Regions from separate parts of the Caballeronia sp. LZ035 genome, predicted to be linked through region 3. Evidence: predicted binding sites of a transcription regulator. Region 3 holds the regulator's gene; each other region holds the start of a gene.
What was found. The regulator HrcA, encoded in region 3, represses chaperone genes, less so after heat shock. The targets are predictions, from matches to a motif close to TTAGCACTCNNNNNNNNNGAGTGCTAA.

Region 1 (7,835 bases), 180 kb from region 3:
GGGGTGGGTGGCGGCGCGCCGTGCTATTCGAGCGCAACGCGCGTCGCCTGAAGCGCCGGTAGCTGCTACTTCCCTTCGCAAATGAGGGCGGTGCGCGGAACTACTCGAGCGCCACGCGCGTCGCCTGAAGCGCCGGCAGCTTCTGCTTCCCGTCGCAAATGAGGGCGGTGCGCGGAACTACTCGAGCGCCACGCGCGTCGCCTGAAGCGCCGGCAGCTGCTACTTCCCGTCGCAAATGAGGGCGGTGCGCGTCGCTAGTCGAGCGCCACGCGCGTCGTCGCCTGAAGCGCCGGCAGCTTCTGCTTCCCGTCGCAAATGAGGGCGGTGCGCGGCGCTCTTCAAGCGTTTTTCACTACTCGAGCGCAACCCGCGTCGCCTGCAGCGCCAGCAGCTGCCACTGCCCTTCGCTCTGGACATGAACTGCGGTATAGGCGATGGGAAACAGCAGCGCACCGTTCTTCGATTCCATTTCGATCAACGCCCGCCCCGACACCAGGCAAGTATCGCGGCCTGCAGCAAAGACATCCTGAGACTGGATTTCGATCTGGCGATACCGGCGCCGGCCCGCGGTAATCGCGTCGATGAACTGGCGCTTCGTTTCCCGCTTGCCGTTGGTGTGGACATAGCTGACGTTCTCGGCCAGCAGCGCGTCGAGCGCCTGGCCGTCGCCTTCGACCATGGCCCGGAAGCGGTCGCGCTCGAGGTCGCGAATGGCCTCAATGGTTTTTGCCGGCATCTGTCGGTCCCCTTGTGTCGAGGAACCGCTGCGCCGGCGCCTCGTCAGAAGTTGTATTGCAGATAGAGCTGGCTGAAATTTATACCAGGATTCGGCTCTTTGATACTGGCGTTCGAGAGATGCTGGAAGCGGAAACCGGCCTGATAGTTCTGCTTCTCACCGAAGATCATGCCGACGCCGACCATATCGGCGAACTGGAACGCGGTCGACACGGTGAAGTCCTGCGTGATGCGCGTGTGCGACAGCAGCCGCACCCCCACGCCCGCCTCGATGAACGGCCGGAAGTAGCCCGAGCTCTTCACGAAGCGCAGCACCGGCGTGAGGCCGAACTCCCAGATGTTCGGATGCACGGCATTGTCTTCAGTGGTGTGCCAGTAGGACACATGGCCCTCGCCGACGACCGTGAAGTGGAAACCGCCGATTTCCCACCAGGTAAGGCCGGGATCCCAGACCAGGCCGAGATCGGCTTTCTTGATGTCGCGATCCGCGACGCCGCCGGCAACCTGCACGCCGAACCGGTCAGCATGCGCGGCAGCCGAGGCGAGGCCGAACGCGGCGCAGACAACCAGACGGGACAGCGGACTCAGCCAGGAACTCTTTTTTTTATGCATGGGCACCCCATATGCTCCGATGACAGGCGGGTTCACGAGACGACAGTTGTCTGGCGGATTCTAGAGACGTTTTAAAACAATTGCAGGATTTGCTGCCACCTTACACTTTTAGTTGAATATTCTTTCGTCTGATCGCTTTAAACAGGAAATACATTCGACGCCGAAGCTCGTCTCGGTAAGTCTGACCTTCTTCGCTGCAACAATGCGTCCTATTAAACCCGCAAATTCGATAGCATTTGTGGGAACTCACACATTCCCCGCCCCTCTAACACTTAGCACTCGTTGAACCGGAGTGCTAATATCGTGCTTGACTTGCCGTGGCCAGAATCAACCGACGGCCCGGCATACAGCAATTGTTGATAAGGAGCTTATGAGCGTGTCCAATGCGATGACCCTTCCGAATGTACTGAGCTCGGCACCTGCCAAGGCATCGGCAGGCGCGCTGACGTACGCACAGTCGTCCATGTTGACCGGCCAGATCGGCAACATCGATTCCTACATACAAGCAGTGAACCGTATTCCGATGCTGTCGCAAGCAGAGGAACGTCAGTACGCCACCGAATTCCGCGAACAGGGCAACCTGAACGCAGCGCGCCAGCTGGTGCTTTCGCACCTGCGGCTGGTCGTGTCGATCGCCCGCAACTATCTCGGCTACGGCTTGCCGCACGCGGACCTGATCCAGGAAGGCAACATCGGTCTGATGAAAGCCGTGAAGCGTTTCGATCCAGAGCAAAACGTGCGCCTGGTTTCGTATGCCATGCACTGGATCAAGGCCGAGATTCACGAGTACATCCTCCGCAACTGGCGCATGGTCAAGGTCGCGACAACGAAGGCGCAGCGCAAGCTGTTCTTCAATCTGCGCAGCCACAAGACCAGCCATGCGGCATTCACGCCGGACGAAATCGAAGGCCTGGCAAGCGAACTGAACGTGAAGCGCGAGGAAGTCGCGGAGATGGAAACGCGTCTGTCGGGCGGCGACATCGCGCTCGAAGGCCAGGTGGACGACGGCGAGGAAGCTTTCGCGCCCATCGCCTATCTGGCTGACTCGCACAACGAGCCGACCAATGTCATCGCCGCGCGCCAGTTCGACAAGCTGCAAAGCGACGGCCTGGCCGACGCGCTGGAGTCGCTCGACGAGCGCAGCCGCCGCATCATCGAGGCGCGCTGGCTCGACGTGCAGGACGACGGCTCGGGCGGCAAGACGCTGCATGAACTGGCCGACGAATTCGGCGTCTCGGCCGAGCGCATTCGCCAGATCGAGGCCAGCGCCATGAAGAAGATGCGTTCCGCGCTGCACGACTACGCGTAACGCCTGACTGTGCCTTGAGCAGAAACTGCAAGGCCGGCCGTCGCAAGACGGCCGGCCTTTTCTTTTTCCCTTGCGCGGCATGCGGCAAAAGTAACGGCGCCCGCAGGCGCCGTTACGTTACGACAGGTCCATCACCGCATCACGCCGGCAGGGGCGCCGCGCCGCCGCCATGGTTCGACAGACGCGTCGACATCTGCGCCGCATAACGCTGCGCCGCAGCGCCCACGACGATGTGGAACGTATCCGCCGACACCCACGCCACATCCAGCGTCGACAGCCGCTGCCGATCCACCGACGAAGGATCGCGCACGACAACCCGCAAGCGCGTCGCGGCGACGGCATCGAGCGAGGTCACGTTGGTCGCGCCGCCGAACACCGCGAGCCAGCGCAGCGGATCCGGATCGAGCGGGCCCGCGGTTTGATCGCTGCCCATTGCCATAGCGGACGCTGCAACGGCCGCCGCCGGTTGCGCCGGCGCTGACGAGGCCGGCGTCGCGCCACCGACCGACGCATGCTCCAGTTCACCGCGAATTTCATCGGCGATGAGATCCGCTTCCGGCCCGATGATCACCTGCACGCTGGTCGCGCCGCGCTTGAGCACGCCACGCGCGCCAATCGCCTTCAACTGTCCTTCCGACACCTTCTCCGAGTTGACGACCGCGAGACGCAGGCGCGTCGTGCAGGCATCGACGTTCGACAGGTTCGACGCACCGCCCAGCGCAGCGATGTACTTCGAAGCGCGCGAGTTCGCGGCCGACGCGGCCACCGTGCCCGGCAGCGGCGGAATCAGCCCGCCGTCCACGGTTTGAGCGACATCGGTTTCGGCGTCGGTCGTGACCGGTTCACGGCCCGGCGTCGCCATGTTGAAGCGGCGGATGAAGAAGCGGAACAGCCCGTAGTAGATGACGAAGTACACGGCGCCGACCCCGAGCGCCAGCCAGCCGCGCTGCGACAGGCCGTAGTTCAGCACGTAGTCGATCGCGCCCGCCGAAAACGTGAAGCCCAGGTGAATGCCGAGCGCGGAACAGATCGCCAGCGACAGCCCCGTCAGCACCGCGTGAATGCCGTACAGCACCGGCGCCAGGAACATGAAGGTGTACTCGATCGGCTCGGTCACGCCGGTCAGGAACGCGGTCAGGGCCATCGAGAACAGCAGGCCGCCGACCAGCGCGCGGCGCTCCTTCGGCGCTTCGTGAAACATCGCGAGACACGCGGCCGGCAGGCCGAACATCATGATCGGGAAGAAGCCGGTCATGAAGCCGCCCGCGGTCTTGTCGCCGGCGAAGAAACGATGCAGGTCGCCGTGCACGATCGCCCCTCCGTCGGGCGGCGTGAACGAGCCGAACACGAACCAGGCCAGCGAATTGAGGATGTGATGCAGGCCCGTGACGAGCAGGATCCGGTTCAGCACGCCGAACACGAAGGTGCCGAGCGCACCCGCCGTGGTAAGCCAGTTGCCCGCGCCGTCGATGGCCAGCTGCACCGGCTGCCAGATATAGCCGAACACGATGCCGAGTATCAGGCAGGCGACGCCCGTGACAATCGGCACGAAACGCTTGCCGCCGAAGAACGCAAGGTATTCGGGCAGCTTGATGTTCTTGTAGCGGTTGTACAGATAGCCGGCCACCATCCCGGCGATGATCCCCGACAACACGCCCATGTTGAGCTTGTCGTTGATGTCCTTCATCACGGCGACTTCGATCAGATAGCCGATCGCGCCGGCCAGACCCGCCGTGCCGTTGTTGTCCTTCGCGAAACCCACCGCCACGCCGATGGCGAACAGCAGCGGCAGGTTCGTGAAGATGGCGTCGCCGGCGTCAGCGATCATCTTGATGTTGAAGACATCGGGCTGGCCGAGACGCAGAAGCAGTCCGGCCACCGGTAGCACGGCGATCGGCAGCATCAGCGCGCGACCTAGTTGCTGCATTTTCGCAAACGGGTTGGCGTCCATCGGGTTCTCCAAAAATATCGGTCTTGTCGTTACTGCTTCGGGGATGGCCAAAAAGGCTCGCGCGCGACGGACCGCAGGGGACGTTCAGTCCTGCGGCCAGATTTCGCGGCTCGCCGCTCTTACTGCCTGTGCCGATTCGAGCGCGAGGCAATCCTCGGCGCGCTGACGGCAAAGCTGATAGTCGAGATTGCGCACCCGCGCCTTGATGCCGGGCACGGACACCGGATCGACCGACAGTTCGGTCACGCCAAGTCCGACGAGCAAGGGCGCCGCAACCGGATCGCCGCCGAGCGCGCCACACACGCCGACCCACTTGCCGTGCTTCTCCGCGCCCTGCACCGCCGTCTTGATGAGGCGCAGAACGGCCGGATGCAGACCGTCCGACTGCGCGGCGAGATCGGGCTGGCAGCGGTCCATCGCGAGCGTGTACTGGGTGAGATCGTTGGTGCCGATGGACAGAAAATCCGCGTACTTCGCGAGCTGGTCGGCGAGCAGCGCCGCCGACGGCACCTCGATCATCACGCCCACTTCCACCGGTTCCGTACGCCCCGCTTCGCGCGCCAGTTCGTCGATGCGCGCGCGCAGGCGCTGGAGCTCGCCGGAATCGGTGACCATCGGCAGGAGAATGCGCACCGCGCTCGCCGGCTTGACGGCCAGCAGGCCGCGCAACTGGTCGTCGAGCAGATCGGGGCGCACCTGCGCCAGACGAATGCCGCGCAGGCCGAGCGCCGGATTCTCTTCCGGCGGCAGCGTCAGGTAATCGACTTCCTTGTCCGCGCCCACATCCAGCGTGCGGATGATCGCGGTGCGGCCCTGCAAGGCATCGACGATGCCCTGGTAGCTCTCCGCATGCTCCTTGGCCGTCGGCGCCGACTGGCGATGGATGAACAGCAGTTCGGTGCGCAGCAGGCCGATGGCGTCGGCGCCGTTCTCGACGGCGGCCTTCGCGTCATCGAGCGTCGCGATGTTGGCGGCGACTTCGATCGCCCGGCCATCTTTCGTCGAGACCGCCTCCTGCGACAACCGGCGGTTCGCTTCGCGCACGCCGGCCAGACGATCCCGTTCGGCGCGGGCGCGTTCGACATCGACGTCGGTGGGCGCATGCTCCAGACGCCCCGACGAGGCATCGACGACCACCCGCGTACCTTCCGGAATGGCATGCAGCGCGTCACCGATGGCGACCAGCGCCGGAATGCCGATCTGCCGCGCGATGATGGCCGCGTGCGAAGTTGCCCCGCCGCGCGACATCACGAGCGCCGTGACGCGCGTGCGGTCGAGCGAGGCCAGGTCGGAGGGCGTGAATTCGGTCGCGGCCAGCACGGCTTCCTGCGGCAGTTCCGCCGCCACCGTGTTGGTCAGTCCAAGCGCGCGCAGCACGCGCTTGGCGATGTCGCGCAGGTCGGCGGCCCGCTCGGCGAGCAGTTCGTCCTGCACGTTCGAGAGCAAGCCGATCTGCGTCTGGATCGCCTCACGCCATGCAAAGCCCGCGCTCTTGCCGAGGCTGATGAGATCGCGCGCGGCATCGACCAGGGTCGGATCTTCCAGCAGCACGCGATGCACCGCGAAAATGCCTGCCTCACCGACCGCGCCGCGCTGCGAGGCGGTGCGCACGGTCTCGCCGAGTTCGGCATCGACCTGGGCGATGGCGCGATCGAGCGCACGGCTTTCCGCCGCCGACGAACCGCTCGCCTGCTCCGGCGGCACGAGGTCCTGATCGTCCCATCGCACCAGTTTTCCGACCGCGATGCCCGGCGCGGCACACACGCCCGCGAGCGTGTTGGGCGGCAGCGGCTGACCCGCGTCAGCCGTCCGCGCCGTCGACGCGACAGGCGCCGGCGAATGCGTTTGCGCCCGCGCTTCCTCGACTTCGCCATGCGCCTCGCGCAGCAACTCGGCGGCAACGGCATCCACCGCCTGCTGCGCCTGCGCGCCGATGCCGACCAGTTCGACCGTCGCACCGTCGCCCGCACCGAGACTCAGCAAGCCGACCACGCTTTCCACCGGCGCCTTCTTGCCTTCGTAGCGCACTTCCACCTTGGCGTCGAAACCGCGCGCGGCCTCGCGCGCCCGCGCCGCCGGACGCGCATGCAGACCGCCTGCGCTCGCCAGCGTCACGCGGCGGCGTGCCTCTTCCATGATCAGCGCGCCCGAGCGTGCCGTCTCGGCCTGCTCGCCGTCCTTTGCACGCAAGACCAGCAAGCGCGCACCGGACTTCAGCACGCCGCGCCCGGCACGCTCGACGACATCGAACGCGTCGCCGTTGGCAATGGCGATCACGGACACGAGGCTCGGCGCGTGTTGCGCGACGAAATCCGCATTGAACTCGATCAGCGGCTGGCCGGCGCGCACTTCGGCGCCCTGCTCGACCATCGGCGCGAAGCCCTCGCCACCCAGCTCGACCGTGTCGATGCCGATATGCACGAGAATTTCCGCGCCCTCCTTCGTGCGCAGCGTCACCGCGTGATGGGTGCGCGCGAGATGGGTCACGGTGCCGTCGCAGGGCGCGGCCAGCACGTTGTCGAGCGGATCGATGCCGATGCCGTCGCCGAACATGCCCTGCGCGAACACGGGATCCGGCACGTCAGCGAGCGGGACGATCGGGCCGGTGAACGGCGCGAGCAGCACGACGTCGCTCGGGTTATCGGTGGAATGATTCAACAGGGACTCCTCGGCACGGCGCATCGGCTTTCTCACTCAATGGGTTTCGGTGACCTTGTTCAGGTGGCGCGGCGCGTCGGGATTGCGCCCGCGCGCGGCGGCCAGACCCGCGGCCATCACGTAGAACGAAAGGATCGCGGCGATCGGATCCAGCGCCGGATGATCCGTCGCGACGAGCGGCAGCTCCGCCTCGGCAACGTCTTCCGGCGCGGCAAGCAGCACGCGCGCGCCGCGTGCGCGCATGTCGGCGGCAAGCTGGATCAGCCCCGCCTGTTCGGGCCCGCGCGGCGCGAACACGAGCAGCGGATAGTCGCGGTCGATGATTTCCATCGGGCCATGACGCACTTCGGCGCTGGAGAACGCTTCAGCCTGGATGCCCGAGGTTTCCTTGAGCTTGAGCGCAGCTTCTTGCGCAATCGCGAGACCGAGACCTCGGCCGATCACGATCATCCGGTCGATGTTCGTCAGCTCCGTCACCGCGCGCGTCCAGTCGAGCCGGCCCGCGGCACGCAGGGCGTCCGGCAGCGATTCGAGCGCCTTCAGTAGTTCGGCATCGCGTTGCACGTGGGC
Region 2 (7,835 bases), 2.2 Mb from region 3:
CCCTCGGCGTGCAGGGCGGCGGAGGCTGATCCGGGGCGCAGGCGCCGGACCTCGGCTGGCGTCGCACCGCCGCCCGGGTCTCGTGCCATCGCCATGCAACGGGCTCCGGCTTGATCGCCGGAGCCCGTTGTCGTTTACGCGGTGCGCGTGTCTTCCGTCCGTCGCGTTGCAGACAGGGAAATTCAGCAGCGACTGATTTCAGCGTCCGCGTGATACTGGCGCTTCCAGACCGATCCGCAGCGTGTGCCTTGAAGCAAAACAATACGGGAGACGAAATGAAGCGATTCGCACGTTTTCAGTGCTTGAAAATCAGGCCGCGCGCGGCGGCGTTCGGGGTGATCGCGCTGCTGACGGCCGCGACGCTCGCCGCCTGTCACGGCGGCGATGACGACAACAGCGGCGGCCCGGCCACCAACAGCGTGCCGAAATTCGTCTCCGGCGCGATCAAGTCACAAACCTACGACGGCCAGTCCGACGATCTGCTGACCGCCGGTCTCGGCAAGACCGGGCTCGCTTCGGCTACCGCGCCGTCGATCGGCAACCCGGCGTCGCCGAGCGCTGCCGAGCTGCGGCGCCTCGCCATCTGGTCGAACTACCGCGCGCTCGTCGACATGTCGGCGAACGGCGGCTACGGGCGCTTCTGGGGGCCGAATGTCGACCTGAACGGCAACGACACGCTCGGCGAAGGGAAGATCGCGGGCAAGGAATATCTCGCGTTCGCCGACGACGGCAGCGGCACGCAGAATGTCTCGTTGCTGGTCCAGGTCCCGGCGAGCTTCAATCCCGATCAACCGTGCATCGTCACGGCGACGTCGTCGGGATCGCGCGGCGTGTATGGCGCGATCTCGGCGGCGGGCGAGTGGGGCCTGAAGCGCGGCTGCGCGGTCGCCTATACCGACAAGGGCAGCGGCAACGGCGCGCACGAGCTGGCGAGCAACCTCGTCACGCGCATCGACGGCACGCTCGTCAATGCCGATTTCGCCGGCACCAGCGCAATCTTCAAGGCGAACGCGAGCGCGTCCGCCATTGCGTCGTTCAACTCGGCCTTCCCGAACCGCTACGGCTACAAGCACGCGCATTCACAGCAGAATCCCGAGAAGGACTGGGGCGCAAATACCCTGCAGGCGATCCAGTTCGCCTACTGGGCGCTCAACGACATGTTCGGGGTTCTGAGCGGCTCGAATCATCAGGTGCGGTATGGCAAGGGCAGCATCACGACCATTGCCGCGTCGGTGAGCAACGGCGGCGGTGCGGCGCTCGCGGCGGCCGAACAGGATACCGATGGCTGGATCACCGCGGTCGTCGTCGGCGAACCGCAGATCAATCTGAATCTGCCGTCGCAGGTGTCGGTGCGGCAGGGCGGCCTGCCGGTCGGCTCGTTCGGCCGCCCGCTCGCCGACTACATGACGCTCGCCAACCTGCTGCAGCCGTGTGCCGCGCTCGCGCCCGCCGCAGCCGGCGCGCCGTATCTGACGACGGTTCCGCTCGCGACGACCACGGCGATCCGCACCGCGCGCTGCGCGTCGCTGGCGGCGGGCGGGCTGATTTCGGGCGCCACGACGATCGCGCAGGCCAACAGTGCGCTGGACCAGCTGCATCAGGCCGGCTACGAAACCGACTCCGACACCTTGCAGGCGCCGATGTGGGATTCGCAGGCCGTGCCGGCTGTCGCGGTCACGTATGCTGACGCCTACATGAAGGCGAGCGTGCTCGACAACCTGTGCAACTTCAGCTTCGGCACGACCAACGCGGTGAGCGGCGCGGCGGGCTTGGCGCCGCTGGTGTCGCCGATGCTTACCGTTTTCGGCAACGGCAACGGCGTGCCGCCGACCAATGGCATCAACCTGGTCTACAACCTCGGGACGGGCGGCGCGGCGGATCATCGGTTTGCCACGGCCGATGCCAGCTACGCGGGCGCGGCGTGCCTGCGCTCGCTGTGGATCAACGGCAACGCGACGATGGCGGGCAGCGTGAATGCGATCCGCGTGAATGCGAACCTGCGCGGCAAGCCCGCGATCATCGTGCAGGGGCGCGCGGATGCGCTGGTGCCGATCAATCATGCCGGGCGGCCGTATCTCGGCGCGAACCGCGTGGCGGAGGGCAACAAGAGCCAGCTGTCGCTGTACGAGATCACCAACGGACAGCATTTCGACGCATTCCTGAGCGTCGCCGGCTTCGATACGCGCTTCATTCCGGTCCACTACTACAACATTCAGGCGCTGAACCTGATGTGGAATCATCTGAAGAACAACGCGACGCTGCCACCTTCGCAAGTGGTGCGGACGGTCGCGCGGGGCGGCACGGCGGGCTCGGCGCCCGCGCTCACGACGGCGAACCTGCCGGCGATCGCCGCCGATCCTGGCGGCAATGCGATCAGCGTGGCTGGCGGCGCGGTCAGCGTGCCGAACTGACGGGCGCCGCCGACGCCGCTGCGGACGACGCCTGCGACGCCCCCGCCGCGACGGCTTCCGAAGTCGGGATAGCGGTGGCGGCGGCGGGCGTCTGCACGACGATCGGCGTGGGCGTGAGCTCCGGCGAGTTCACGATCAGCGAAGGCGCGAGCGGCTTGCTCTTCACCTCGTCGGCCGCCACGGGCGCGCTGCGCGGCACCGTGTTCAGGTAGTGGCTCATCAGGTTGAAGAAGCGGTCGTAGAACTTGCCGGCGGGCACGGTCTCGCTCGAGATCTTGACCATCGCGTCGCTGTTCGAGCGGATCGGCAGCGACAGCGAACCGAGCACGCTCAGTCCCACGCTCGCCGACGTATCGCTTTTCTTGAGCGCATAGCCGTCCTGGACGGCGTTCACGTACGCGATGCTCTGGTTGGTCGCGTTTTCCCCCGGCGTGCAGACGACATGGAACGACACCACGACGTGCGTTTCGGTGGTCGGCTGGAAATTCTTGGTGGCGTCGACAGTGTCGGGCTGACCCATGGTCGTCAGGAAGCCTTGCGACAGCAGCGCACGGCGCGCGGCCTCGCAGGTTTCGTTGACGGTGGCGTCGTAGTTGCGCGCGAACGGGCTCGCACCGGTGCTGAACAGCTCCTGCTGATAACTGGGTGTGGTGGCCGAACGACCTCCACAAGCGGTGAGGGCAATCAAACCAAGGAGAACGAGACTGGAGCGCAACGACGGCATGGACATAAAGCGGCGGATCCGGAGTGTGAGTCAACGGCAGAGCCAAATTGTAGTGCCGTCGGACGGGACGATGAAAAAACGCGGTCTGCAAACATCGTCCGATCCGTGACTGACAGCGTGATGAACCGGCGTGCGCGGGCATCATCGTGGGTGAAAGCGCAAAACCCGGCGCGGGGCCGGGTTGGTTGCTGCTGCCTTCGCCAGAAGGATTACGGACGATTGAAATCGACCGGATTGGCGGCTTCGGGACGCACGACGCGATCCAGGAAGTTCAGCCGATGCGAATGACCCGCCGAAGAAGCGCCTTCGGGGGCGCCGCCGTACGCGTCGGCGTTGGCCTGGCTTGCACCGACCCGGGCTTCAGCAGCCTGGATGTCGGCCGGATAGGTGGTTTGATCGCCGACCGGGTTATAGCCGGCACGCTCGAGCTGGACTAGTTCGGCACGCACCTGGGCACGGGTGACGGGACCGTCTTCGCGGGCCTGGGCAAAACCGGGAGCGGCCAGCACGGCGGCGAGGGCAAGGGCGGGAACGATGGACTTCAACATGACGACCTCCGAATCTTGATTGGGGAAACGATGCGGCAGTAAGTAGCTGTTGTTGCTTGCTGTTGCTTCGTCGTTGAAGGCAGTCTAGTTCGCGGCGATCTAGGTAAAAACCCTGATTCGGATAAATCACAATTCTCGAATCGACATTAATCGCTTCAATCGGTGCTAGCTGACTCATAGATGGTGTCCTGGAGTTCCTGGAGGAAATGCGACGGTCGGTGAACCTTTTCGCGGCTGCCCCGGTCAAGACGAATCCGTGCGGCGCTAGCCAGTTGGCCGGCCGTTTCAAGGAAATTTTGCCGCTACGGGATTCCCCGCTCGTCCCCATCCTTGAAATTGTCAAATCCGGTCCATATAATTGGCACTCACCGCACGCGAGTGCTAACAAGTTTGCCGTCCCACGAGATCTTCCTCGCGAGACGGGTTTTCCAGCGTTTTCAGTCTCAATCAAGAGAGGAGTGTGTATGAACCTTCGTCCTTTGCACGATCGCGTCATCGTCAAGCGTCTGGATCAGGAAACCAAGACCGCATCGGGCATCGTGATCCCGGAAGCCGCGGCAGAAAAGCCGGATCAAGGCGAAGTCCTGGCCATCGGCCCGGGCAAGCGCGATGACAAGGGCGCGCAAATCGCCCTCGACGTGAAGGTCGGCGACCGCATCCTGTTCGGCAAGTACGCTGGCCAGACCGTCAAGGTCGACGGGCAGGAACTGCTCGTCATGCGCGAAGAAGACATCATGGCCGTCCTGGTCAAGTAAGCATCCTTCCCGCACATCCGGTTTCGCTCCTGGCCGCAGCCCTCCGGGCGCGCGTGGCGAAGCCGGAAATCTGAATCGAATCAAGGAGTCTGGATATGGCAGCTAAAGAAGTTATTTTTGGCGATTCCGCACGCGCCAAGATGGTCGAAGGTGTGAACATCCTGGCCAACGCGGTCAAGGTCACGCTGGGCCCGAAGGGTCGCAATGTCGTGCTCGAGCGTTCGTTCGGCGGCCCGACGGTCACCAAGGACGGTGTCTCGGTCGCGAAGGAAATCGAGCTGAAGGACAAGCTCCAGAACATGGGCGCGCAAATGGTCAAGGAAGTGGCTTCCAAGACCAGCGACAACGCCGGCGACGGCACCACGACCGCAACGGTCCTGGCGCAATCCATCGTCCGTGAAGGCATGAAGTACGTTGCCTCGGGCATGAACCCGATGGATCTGAAGCGCGGTATCGACAAGGCCGTTGCTGCCGCCATCGAAGAACTGCGCAAGATCAGCAAGCCCTGCACGACCAACAAGGAAATCGCGCAAGTCGGCTCGATCTCGGCGAACAGCGACACCTCCATTGGCGACCGTATCGCTGAAGCCATGGACAAGGTCGGCAAGGAAGGCGTCATCACCGTCGAAGACGGCAAGTCGCTGGAAGACGAACTCGACGTCGTGGAAGGCATGCAGTTCGACCGCGGCTACCTGTCGCCGTACTTCATCAACAACCCGGACAAGCAAGTCGCCGTCCTCGAAAACCCGTTCGTGCTGCTGCACGACAAGAAGGTTTCGAACATCCGTGACCTGCTCCCGGTACTGGAACAAGTCGCGAAGGCTGGCCGTCCGCTGCTGATCATCGCTGAAGACGTCGAAGGCGAAGCGCTGGCTACGCTGGTCGTCAACAACATTCGCGGCATCCTGAAGACCGTTGCTGTCAAGGCTCCGGGCTTCGGCGACCGTCGCAAGGCCATGCTGGAAGACATCGCGATCCTGACCGGCGGTCAAGTCGTCGCGGAAGAAACCGGCCTCACGCTCGAAAAGGCAACGCTGGCTGAACTGGGCCAGGCGAAGCGCATCGAAGTGGGCAAGGAAAACACGACGATCATCGACGGCGCTGGCGAAGCCGTGAACATCGAAGCGCGCGTGAAGCAAGTGCGCAAGCAGATCGAAGAAGCGACGTCGGACTACGACCGTGAAAAGCTGCAAGAGCGCGTGGCCAAGCTGGCCGGCGGCGTTGCAGTGATCAAGGTCGGTGCTGCGACCGAAGTCGAAATGAAGGAAAAGAAGGCACGTGTCGAAGACGCACTGCACGCAACCCGTGCGGCTGTGGAAGAAGGCATCGTGGCAGGCGGCGGCGTGGCGCTGATCCGCGCACGTCGTGCGATCGACGGCCTGAAGGGCGCGAACGCCGACCAGGACGCCGGTATCAAGATCGTTCTGCGTGCAATGGAAGAACCGCTGCGCCAGATCGTGACGAACGGCGGCGAAGAAGCGTCGGTCGTGGTGGCAGCGGTTGCTCAAGGTTCGGGCAACTACGGCTACAACGCGGCAACGGGCGAGTACGGCGACCTGGTGGAAGCCGGCGTCGTGGACCCGACGAAGGTCACGCGTACGGCGCTGCAAAACGCGGCATCGGTGGCAGGCCTGCTGCTGACGACGGACGCAGCTGTTGCTGAACTGCCGAAGGAAGATGCTCCGATGGCTGGCGGCATGCCCGGCGGCATGGGCGGCATGGGCATGGACATGTAAGCTGGCTTCGCGCCGGATTACATCGGCGCGAGTCTCGAAAGAGGCTCGCGTCATGCCAGAAAAAAAACCTGCAGCGATGCAGGTTTTTTTTCGTCCACGGTTTCCTGACACGACAAGGCTACTTGTTCATATCCTCGCGCAGCTTCTGCGCCGCGGCCTTGTAGTCGTACGTCGGATAGAACTCCGTGCGATATCCGCCCCACGCGGTGCTTTCTATCGCGCGATTTACCTCGCGCAGCCGGTCAGCCGGCACGCGCAGCGTCACCACCTGACCGATGCCCATCATCACGTACCACGACACCACTTCCACGCCCGGCGGCGGGAACTGCTTGAAGTAACCCTGCTCCTTCAGTTGCTGATTGATCTGCGGCAGCGTCTTTGATTCATCGTGCTTCAGGAAGATCGTCAGCAGAAAGGTGCCGTCGCCTGCGGGCGTAGCGGCGGGCGGCGGTGCGGCGTTCTGGGCCTGTGCGGGAATGCAGAGGCCGATCAGACCGGCCAGCAGCGCGGCGTCCAGGAAACGGGTGAGTCGGCCTGCCGGCTTGTGCATCGGATGAACCTCCGTCGTGTGCAACGCTTCAGACTTTGTGATGAATCCGCAAGCGCTCCATCAGATGCAGCGCATTGGGCTGGGCATGGCCTTCGGCTGTGTTGTCGAAGATGCACCAGACCTCGGCCGTCTTTTTGGCGCGAGCGTGCAGCGTGCGCGCCAGATCGTCGAGATAGGTGTAGTTGTAGGAAGACTTGTAGAGCTCCGGCGAACCATGCAGCCGCACATACACCAGCGAACCGTCCGCCCGATGCCGGATCTCGCAGTCATCGGGAATGGGATCGGCGTCGACATAAGCGATGTGATGCGCCTTCAGCAACGCAGCCGCGTGCGTCGTGAACCAGCCATGCTCGCGCGCCTCACAGGCAATCGGCAGGTCAGTGCGCGCACGCAGCGTCTTGAAAAAAGTCTCGGCGATGTCGTGATCGAACGGCAGGCTGGGCGGCAGTTGCACGAGCCAGCAGCCAAGCCGGTCGCCGAGTTTGCCGGCGGCGTGCAGGAATTCGTCGAGCAGCGCTTCGCTATTGACCAGCCGCGCTTCGTGCGTGATGGCCTTGGGCAGCTTGACCGAAAAGCGAAACGAGTCGGGCACGCTCTCCGCCCAGTGTGCGTAGGTTTCCGGCCGATGCGGCTTGTAAAAACTCGTGTTGATTTCGACGCACGTCAGCGTGTGCGCGTAGCGTTCGAGATGCGAGCCTTCGCCGGGGAAGCTGCTTGCAACGGCGCTCGACAGACCCCAGCCCGCGCAGCCGATGCGGATCGCGCCTTGTGGGCCGGGCTTGTGCAGGTGGGGCAGTCGGTACGGCATGCGTTCGCGAAGCCTCCCTCTTGGGGTTCACTGCAAGTGGTTCACTGCAAGAACTCAGTGCCGCGCTTCTCCCGGCAGGCCGGTGGAATCGTCGGACAGCGAGGATGCGTCGCCTTCCTCGTCCGCGTCATTCGAGCGCGCCCAGAAAAAGCGGTCCGGCAAATAGGCGCCCATGCCCGGACGAAAGGCGGCGCGCGCCGCCTGAAACACATATTCCTGCGCCTCGCGCGCGGCTTCCGCGGGCTCCTGGCCATTCGCGAGCAACGCGGCAATGGCCGAGCCCATGGTATCCGTCAGGCCCAC
Region 3 (7,835 bases):
CTGCACTTCCTTCTCTTCGAAACGGCGGCCGATCAGGCGCTTGACCGCATACAGCGTGTTGCGCGGATTGGTGACCGACTGACGCTTCGCCGGCGCGCCGACGAGGATTTCGTTGTCGTCGAGATACGCGATGATCGACGGCGTGGTGCGCGCGCCTTCCGAGTTCTCGATGACCTTGACCTGATTGCCTTCCATCAGCGCCACGCACGAATTCGTGGTGCCGAGGTCGATGCCGATGATTTTGCCCATTTTTTATACTCTCCTAGCTTTGATCGCAGTGGCGTTGCGGCGGCCGGGTGGATCGCCTGATGCCGGCGGATTCGCTGGCTGATTCGCCGAGTTACCGGGCCGAACGCCCAAAATTCATACCTGTACGCAAGATAAGAGCGCCAGTTTCGATTTCAAGACCCTGGAACCGATGCGGTCTATAGTTTTTTTGCGAAGCGGCAGGCGGCTCCTTGTTTGCACGGCAACTGGCCGGAGCAAACCGTCCATCCATGCCGCACGCCGACCGATCGAGCGCGGCTTACTTGGGGGCCGCGACGGTCACGAGCGCCGGACGCAGCACGCGGTCCGCGATCACATAGCCCTTCTGCAGCACCGAAACGACCGTATTGGCCTCCTGCTCGGCGGGCACCATCGAAATAGCCTGATGTCGATGCGGATCGAACTTCTCGCCAACCGGATTCAACGCCACGACACGGCCCTTTTCGAGCGCGCCCGTGAGTTGCTTGAGCGTCAGTTCGACGCCCTCGCGCACCTTGGCCAAGTCGCTCGACTGGTCGGCCAGCGCGGCTTCCAGACTGTCCAGCACCGGCAGCAGGTTCTCCGCGAAGCTTTCGATCGCGAATTTATGCGCCTTCGACACATCGTCCTGGCTGCGGCGACGGACGTTTTCCGTTTCCGCCTTCGCGCGCAGGAAGTCTTCCTTCAGCGCGACGATGGTGGCCTGCGCCTCGGCAAGCGCGTTGTCGGACGCATCCGGCGCGGGCTGCGCGGCAGCCGTTGCGTTGGGCTGTGCAGGCTGCGCCGTTTCGGCTGCCGGCTGGCCAGGATTGGCATCGGCGGACTGGCGCGCGGTTTCGTCGGCGGGCGTGGGGTTCTGGCTCGCTGAATTCTCTTGCGTGTTTTCCATGTCGCTGAATGTGTATTGCTGTGAGTTGAATCGGATAGGAAAACGGCGCATTGGCGCTGTTTTCCGCACTAGTCGCGGAAGTTGGGGCGTCAGGGACATTTTCAAGCCACGGCCACGAACTTTTCGGACGAATTTCAGCGCGTAGACGATGCGCTGACGACTGAAACGAGCGGTAATGCGCGTTTTGCCGCACTGCGCAGAATGAGATTGAGGGAAAGCCCTCAGTCTCCTACACTCCAGAGGAGCACCGCAGGAAGCACGTTAACCCTAATCCTACGAATGCTTCAAACCGCTGTTTCAGATCGCTTGCTTCAGATCGCTTGCTTCAAATCGCTTTCGGCCTTTGCCCGTTTCCTGACCCTGCCCCGTAGCGCCTGCACGCGCCTCGCGGCTGGGAAAACCCATTACCGGGGGTACCATGAAACTGACCTTTGCTATCGCGGTGGTCGCCCTGGTACTCGTCGCGGGCACCACCACCATCTGCATGTCAGGCGCGGTCACTGACCGCACCACCGAATACGGCGGCGTTCACGCCACCATGGAACGCTACTTCAATCCGAACCAGAAAGTTTGTCGATGACGCGCCGGTCGCGTTTCGTCGGCCTGCCCTGCAGCTGGGCGGCCGGCTCGCGGAAGGTCCGGCGCCGTTCGGCTTCGGCCATGCGTTGCGCGCGTCCGTCCTCCGTCTCGGCATAGAGCCGCTGCGCCACGCTGGCCGGGCCCCGCACGTCGCACACGCCCAGCACCTCGACCTGCCAGACGATGCGTTCGATGTCGATCTCGACGAGATCGCCTACACGCACTTCCTTCGACGGCTTCACGCCCGCGCCGCCGATCTTCACGCGGCCCTTCTCCACCGCATCGCTCGCGAGCGAACGCGTCTTGAAAAAGCGCGCCGCCCATAGCCATTTGTCGATGCGCAGCCGTGCGCCGGGTTCCGTCGAAATGGTGTAGTTCATCGCTGCCTGCTGGTTGAAGCCGGGTTCACGCGACCGCGCTGAGCGGCTGCGCGGCCTGCACGGGCCATCCTTGCAGATGCTGCGCCGCGATTTCGCCGATGCCCTTGATCCACGCGGGCGACGCGTTCAGGCAAGGAATCCGGTGAAAGTGCTTGCCGCCGGCCTTCAGGAACTCGTCGCGCACCTCGATGCCGATTTCCTCCACGGTCTCCAGACAATCCGCCGTGAAACCGGGGCAAAACACGTCGACACGCGTCACGCCGCCCGCGCCCAGTTCCGCGAGCGTGGGCGCGGTGTAGGGCTGCAGCCACTCCGCGCGGCCGAAGCGCGACTGGAAGGTCACGCGACACTCGACCGGCGTGAGCCCGAGCGCGGCGGTGAGCAGCGAGCCGGTCTGCTGGCATTGATCGTGATACGGATCGCCGAGGTCCATGGTGCGCTTCGGCACGCCGTGGAAGCTCAGCACCAGTTTGTCGCCGGCCGCGAAATCCGGCGCGCCGTGATGCCGCCAGTAGTCGCGCACCTGCTCGGCCAGCGCCGCGATATACGCGGGATGATCCGCGTAGTGGCGCACCGTGCGGATCTCGGGCTGATTGCGCACGCGCTTCAGGGCGGCAAAGGCGTCGTCGAAAGCGGTGGCCGTGGTGGAGGACGAATATTGCGGATACATGGGCAGGAGCAGGATGCGCTCCGCGCCTTCGAGCTTGAGCTGATTCAGCATGGCGCCGATACCCGGAGTTCCGTAGCGCATCGCATAGTCGACGATCACGCGATAGTCGTTCGCCGCGAACAGCCGCCGCAATCCTTCCACCTGCTTCTCGGTATGCACCCGCAGCGGCGAACCTTCCGGCATCCACACCTGCGCATACTTGCGGGCCGAGGCGCGCCCGCGCAGCGGCAGGATCAACACACGCAGGATGATTTGCCAGATCAGCGATGGAATCTCCACCACGCGCGGGTCCGAGAGGAACTGCGCCAGATACTTGCGCACGGCCCGCGGCGTGGGCGCGTCCGGCGTGCCGAGATTGATCAGCAGCACCGCGACGCGATGTGAAGCGCTGGGCTGCGAGGGCAACTCGAGGTCGAAACGCATAGTGGAGGCAGGCCGGAAACGGTGTCTAAAAGGTGAGGACCATTATAGCGGCGTGTTTTCGGCCCCAACATTGGCCGAATGGCCGAGTGGCGCCGCCCGTCGACACCCGTCAAGATGAGCGCAATGAGAACGTCACTGATGACTGAGCGACATCGAGAGCAGCCGCGCGGTGATATCCACGATCGGGATCACGCGGTTGTAGGCCATGCGCGTCGGACCAATCACGCCGAGGGTGCCCACAATTTTCCCGTTCACTTCATACGGCGCGGTGACCACGCTCATTTCCTCGATCGGCACGAGAGTCGACTCGCCGCCAATGAAGATCTGCACGCCCTGGGCGTGGCTGGACACATCGAGCAGTTGCAGCAGCGAGGTCTTCTGGTCGAACAGGTCGAAGAGCTTGCGCATCCGCGCCATGTCGGAGGAGAGGTCGGCCACCTCCAGCAAGTTGCGCTCGCCGGAAATGAGCACGGTGTCCATGGGATCCGTCTCGGCGGTGCTCGCCACCACGGCCGCCTGCATCAGCGAGGCCATGTCGCCGCGCAGCTGGTCGATTTCCTCGCGCAGCCGGCGGCGCACTTCGTCGAAGGACAGGCCCGCGAAATGCGCGTTGATGTAGTTGGAGGCTTCGGTGAGCTGGGACGGCGAGTAATCGCGCTGGGTCGCCATCATGCGATTCTGCACGTCGCCTTCCGGCGTCACGATGATGAGCAGAATGCGTTTGTCCGACAGCCGCATGAACTCGATCTGCTTGAACATGTGGCTGCGGCGCGGCGTCAGCACGACGCCTGCGAACGAAGACAGGCTGGACAGCACGCTCGCCGCGGCCGCGACGATCTTCTGCGGTTCCTCGCCTTGCAAGCGGGTCTTCACCGCGGTTGTCATCGCTTCGTCTTGCGGGGCTTCCACAGTCAGCATCGTGTCGACGAACAGGCGGTAGCCGCGCGGTGTGGGAATGCGTCCCGCCGAGGTATGCGGACTCGCCACGAGGCCCAGGTCCTCGAGGTCGGACATCACATTGCGAATTGTGGCGGGGCTCAGCTCCAGGCCGGAGTGCCGTGATAACGTGCGCGAACCGACCGGCTGACCTTCGGCGATGTAGCGCTCGATCAGCGTCTTGAGGAGGGTTTGTGCACGTGGGTCTAGCATGGCCGGATTTTAGCTCAACGAGGCGGGTGGCGGCGCGCCGCGGCTCATGGGTAGCGTTGGGGGTGGTGTCGGCGTTCCACGAACGTCACGAACGTCACGAACGTCACGTTGCATCGCGTTGCATCGCCTTCAACGTCCGCTCCATTCTAGCGAGAAACAACGGGCGTGCTCGCGCCAGCTTCGCCCAGGCTCGTGCGAGCGCTTGCGGCGCGGGTCCTGCGGTTCTTTTCGCTCACTGACTATGGTGTAATGCCGGCATGGAAATCGGTCAATTCAAGACGGTCGCCCTCGTCGGGCGCCCCAATACGCCAGGCATCGAGCCGCCGCTGAGAGCGCTCGCCGACGTCCTTGCGCAGCAAGGCTTCGAAGTCGTGTTCGAGGCGGGCACCGCGAAGGAAGTCGGCGTGACGGAATTCCCGGCGCTCTCCATCGCCGAGATGGGCGCCCGTGCGGACGTCGCCATCGTGCTCGGCGGCGACGGCACGATGCTCGGCATCGGCCGCCAGCTCGCGCCGTACCGGACACCGCTCATCGGCGTGAATCACGGGCGGCTCGGCTTCATCACGGACATTCCGCTCAAGGAAATGAGCGAGATCATCCCGCAAATGCTTGCCGGGCAGTTCGAGCGCGAGGAACGCACGCTGCTCGAAGCGCGCATCGTGCGAAACGACAAGCCCATCTATCACGCGCTCGCCTTCAATGACGTCGTCGTGAACCGCAGCGGCTTCTCCGGCATGGCCGAGTTGCGCGTCTCGGTGGACGGGCACTTCATGTATAACCAGCGCTCGGACGGCCTGATCGTCGCAACGCCTACCGGCTCGACCGCCTACGCGCTGTCGTCGGCGGGACCGATCCTGCACCCGCAGTTGCAAGGCTTCGTGCTCGTGCCGATCGCGCCGCATTCGCTGTCGAACCGTCCGATCGTGCTGCCTGACGACTCCAAGGTCACCATCCAGATCATCGGCGGTCGGGACGTGAACGTGAACTTCGACATGCAGTCCTTCACCGCTGTCGAGCTGAACGACGCCATCGAGGTCCGCCGCTCGAAGCATACGGTGCCGGTGCTGCATCCGGTCGGCTACAGTACCTACGCGACGCTGCGCAAGAAGCTGCACTGGAACGAGCATCCGTCACAGGACGCATCCACGCTCTGAGCCGCTTCGCCCGACCCTCATTCGCCAGCCCCTCATTCGCCAGACTCTCTTCCGCGAAGCATCCATGCTCCGACACCTCTCCATTCGAGACTTCGTCATCGTCGCCGCGCTCGACATCGAGTTCGACTCCGGCTTCACGGTCTTTTCGGGCGAAACCGGCGCCGGCAAATCCATCCTGATCGACGCCCTCGCGCTCACGCTCGGCGCGCGCGGCGACGCGGGCGTCGTGCGCACCGGGCAGGCGCGCGCCGACATCACCGCCGAGTTCTCCACGCATGCGCTGGTCGTCACCTGGCTGGAGGAGCACGCGCTCGGCGAAACGGGTGCCGACACGGTCATGTTGCGGCGGGTGATCGATTCGAACGGCCGCTCGCGCGCGTTCATCAACGGCACGCCCGCGACGCTCGCGCAACTGCGCGAAGTGGGCGAAATGCTGGTCGATATCCACGGCCAGCACGCGCATCAATTGCTGATGCGTCCCGACGCGCAACGCGAACTCTTCGACACCCACGCGCAGTTGCTGGAAACGGCCGGCGCGGTGAATCGCGCGTGGCGTGCCTGGCGCGACGCCCAGCAGGCGCTGGAGAGCGCGCAAAGCCGCGATCGCGAACTGCAACTGGAACGCGAACGCCTTGCGTGGCAGTTGAGCGAATTCGACAAGCTCGCGCCGCAGCCGGGCGAATGGGAAGAAGTGAGCGCGGAACAGCACCGGCTGTCGCATTCGGCGAGTCTCATCGACGGCGTGCAGGGTGCGCTCGGCGCGCTGTCCGAGTCTGACGAAGCGATGATCTCTCAACTCGGCGCGATCACGTCGAAGCTGCGCGGCCTCGCGGATATCGATCCGGCGCTGAGCGACGTGCTCGCGTCGCTCGAACCGGCCGAGATCCAGTTGCAGGAGGCGGCTTATTCGCTGTCGCATTATGCGCAGCGGCTCGAACTCGATCCCGAGCGGCTGGCGCAAGTGGATCGGCGCATGGATCAGCTGCACTCCACCGCGCGCAAGTTCCGTCTTCAGCCGGAGAACCTGCCTGAAGAGCATGAAGCGCGCCGCCGCCAGCTGGCCGACCTCGACGCGGCGGGTGACCTCGACGCGCTCGCCGCCGCCGCCGAGAAGGCGCGCGGCGTCTATCTCGAACAGGCGAAGGCGTTGTCGAAGGCGCGCACGAAGGCGGCAAAGAACCTGTCGAAAGCGGTCACCGAGGGCATGCAGGAACTGTCGATGGCAGGCGGCAGCTTCGAGGTGACGCTCGTCCCGCTCGCGGAAGGCGGCGCCAACGGTCTGGAGCAAATCGAGTTTCGTGTCGCGGGTCATGCGGGGGTCGCGCTCAGGCCGCTTGCGAAGGTGGCATCGGGCGGCGAGCTTGCGCGCATCAGCCTCGCGCTGGCCGTCATCGCCAGTACCGCGAGCCCGACGCCCACGCTCATCTTCGACGAAGTGGACACCGGCATCGGCGGCGGCGTGGCGGAAGTGGTCGGGCGTCTGCTGCATCAGCTCGGACAACACCGTCAGGTGTTGTGCGTCACGCACCTGCCGCAAGTCGCGGCGCGTGGCGACCAGCATTTCCAGGTGGCCAAGGCTGCCGACGACACCGGCGGCACCGTCAGCACGGTGACGCCGCTGGACAAGCCGAAGCGCATCGAGGAAGTGGCGCGCATGCTCGGCGGTCTGGAGATCACCGCGACCACGCGCAAGCATGCGAAGGAAATGCTCGCGGCCTGAGCCAACGGCGCGGCTCTGACGCCGCGCGTTCAGATCGCGGGCTCAGATTGCCAACTCAGAGAGCCAATTCAGAAATCTCGCTCGGAAACCCAATTCAGAAAGCCCGCTCAGAAGGCCACCTCGGTAGGCACGTCACCGCGACACGCGCAAGCATGCGAAGGACAAGCTCGCGGCCTGAGCGGGCGACGCGACTCTGAAGCCGCGCGTTCAGATTGCTGGCTCAGATCGCCAACTCAGAGAGCCAATTCAGAATCTCGCTCAGAAGGCCACCTCCGGGGGCCCGTCACCGCGACCACGCGCAAGCATGCGAAGGAAATGCTCGCGGCCTGAGCCAACGGCGCGGCTCTGATGCCGCGCGTTCAGATTGCCAAATCCGATCGCTAACTCAGAGAGCCGACTCAAAAAGCCCGCTTGGAAGGCCAATTCAAAAAGCCCGATCAGAAGGCCACCTCGGTAGGCCCGTCACCGCGACACGCGCAAGCATGCGAAGGAAAAGCTCGCGGCCTGAGCCAACGGCGCGGCTCTGACGCCGCGCGTTCAGATTGCCAAATCCGATCGCTAACTCAGAGAGCCGACTCAAAAAGCCCGCTTGGAAGGCCAATTCAAAAAGCCCGATCAGAAGGCC

Region 1: a site for HrcA is predicted at 1,620-1,646, ahead of rpoH (RNA polymerase sigma factor RpoH). Genes of this name have one in related genera too.
Region 2: a site for HrcA is predicted at 4,042-4,068, ahead of QCE88_RS13570 (co-chaperone GroES). Genes of this name have one in related genera too.

The regions. Positions count from the first base shown of each region.
Region 1 covers NZ_JARUXS010000001.1:549,725-557,559, reverse strand. Annotated here, with positions in the region: gene QCE88_RS02690 (nuclear transport factor 2 family protein) at 353-736, opposite strand; gene QCE88_RS02685 (acyloxyacyl hydrolase) at 781-1,347, opposite strand; gene rpoH (RNA polymerase sigma factor RpoH) at 1,724-2,656, shown strand; gene nagE (N-acetylglucosamine-specific PTS transporter subunit IIBC) at 2,796-4,607, opposite strand; gene ptsP (phosphoenolpyruvate--protein phosphotransferase) at 4,692-7,289, opposite strand; gene QCE88_RS02665 (SIS domain-containing protein) at 7,302-7,835, opposite strand, start outside.
Region 2 covers NZ_JARUXS010000001.1:2,885,537-2,893,371, reverse strand. Annotated here, with positions in the region: gene QCE88_RS13590 (BON domain-containing protein) at 1-29, shown strand, start outside; gene QCE88_RS13585 (3-hydroxybutyrate oligomer hydrolase family protein) at 276-2,411, shown strand; gene QCE88_RS13580 (DUF2242 domain-containing protein) at 2,395-3,141, opposite strand; gene QCE88_RS13575 (DUF4148 domain-containing protein) at 3,345-3,683, opposite strand; gene QCE88_RS13570 (co-chaperone GroES) at 4,148-4,438, shown strand; gene groL (chaperonin GroEL) at 4,534-6,174, shown strand; gene QCE88_RS13560 (hypothetical protein) at 6,293-6,724, opposite strand; gene QCE88_RS13555 (DUF72 domain-containing protein) at 6,753-7,532, opposite strand; gene QCE88_RS13550 (hydroxymethylpyrimidine/phosphomethylpyrimidine kinase) at 7,587-7,835, opposite strand, start outside.
Region 3 covers NZ_JARUXS010000001.1:730,147-737,981, reverse strand. Annotated here, with positions in the region: gene dnaK (molecular chaperone DnaK) at 1-249, opposite strand, end outside; gene grpE (nucleotide exchange factor GrpE) at 527-1,135, opposite strand; gene QCE88_RS03500 (hypothetical protein) at 1,554-1,715, shown strand; gene QCE88_RS03495 (RNA-binding S4 domain-containing protein) at 1,687-2,094, opposite strand; gene hemH (ferrochelatase) at 2,120-3,187, opposite strand; gene hrcA (heat-inducible transcriptional repressor HrcA) at 3,320-4,336, opposite strand; gene QCE88_RS03480 (NAD kinase) at 4,594-5,490, shown strand; gene recN (DNA repair protein RecN) at 5,555-7,210, shown strand; partial or broken gene QCE88_RS03470 (hypothetical protein) at 7,635-7,835, opposite strand, start outside.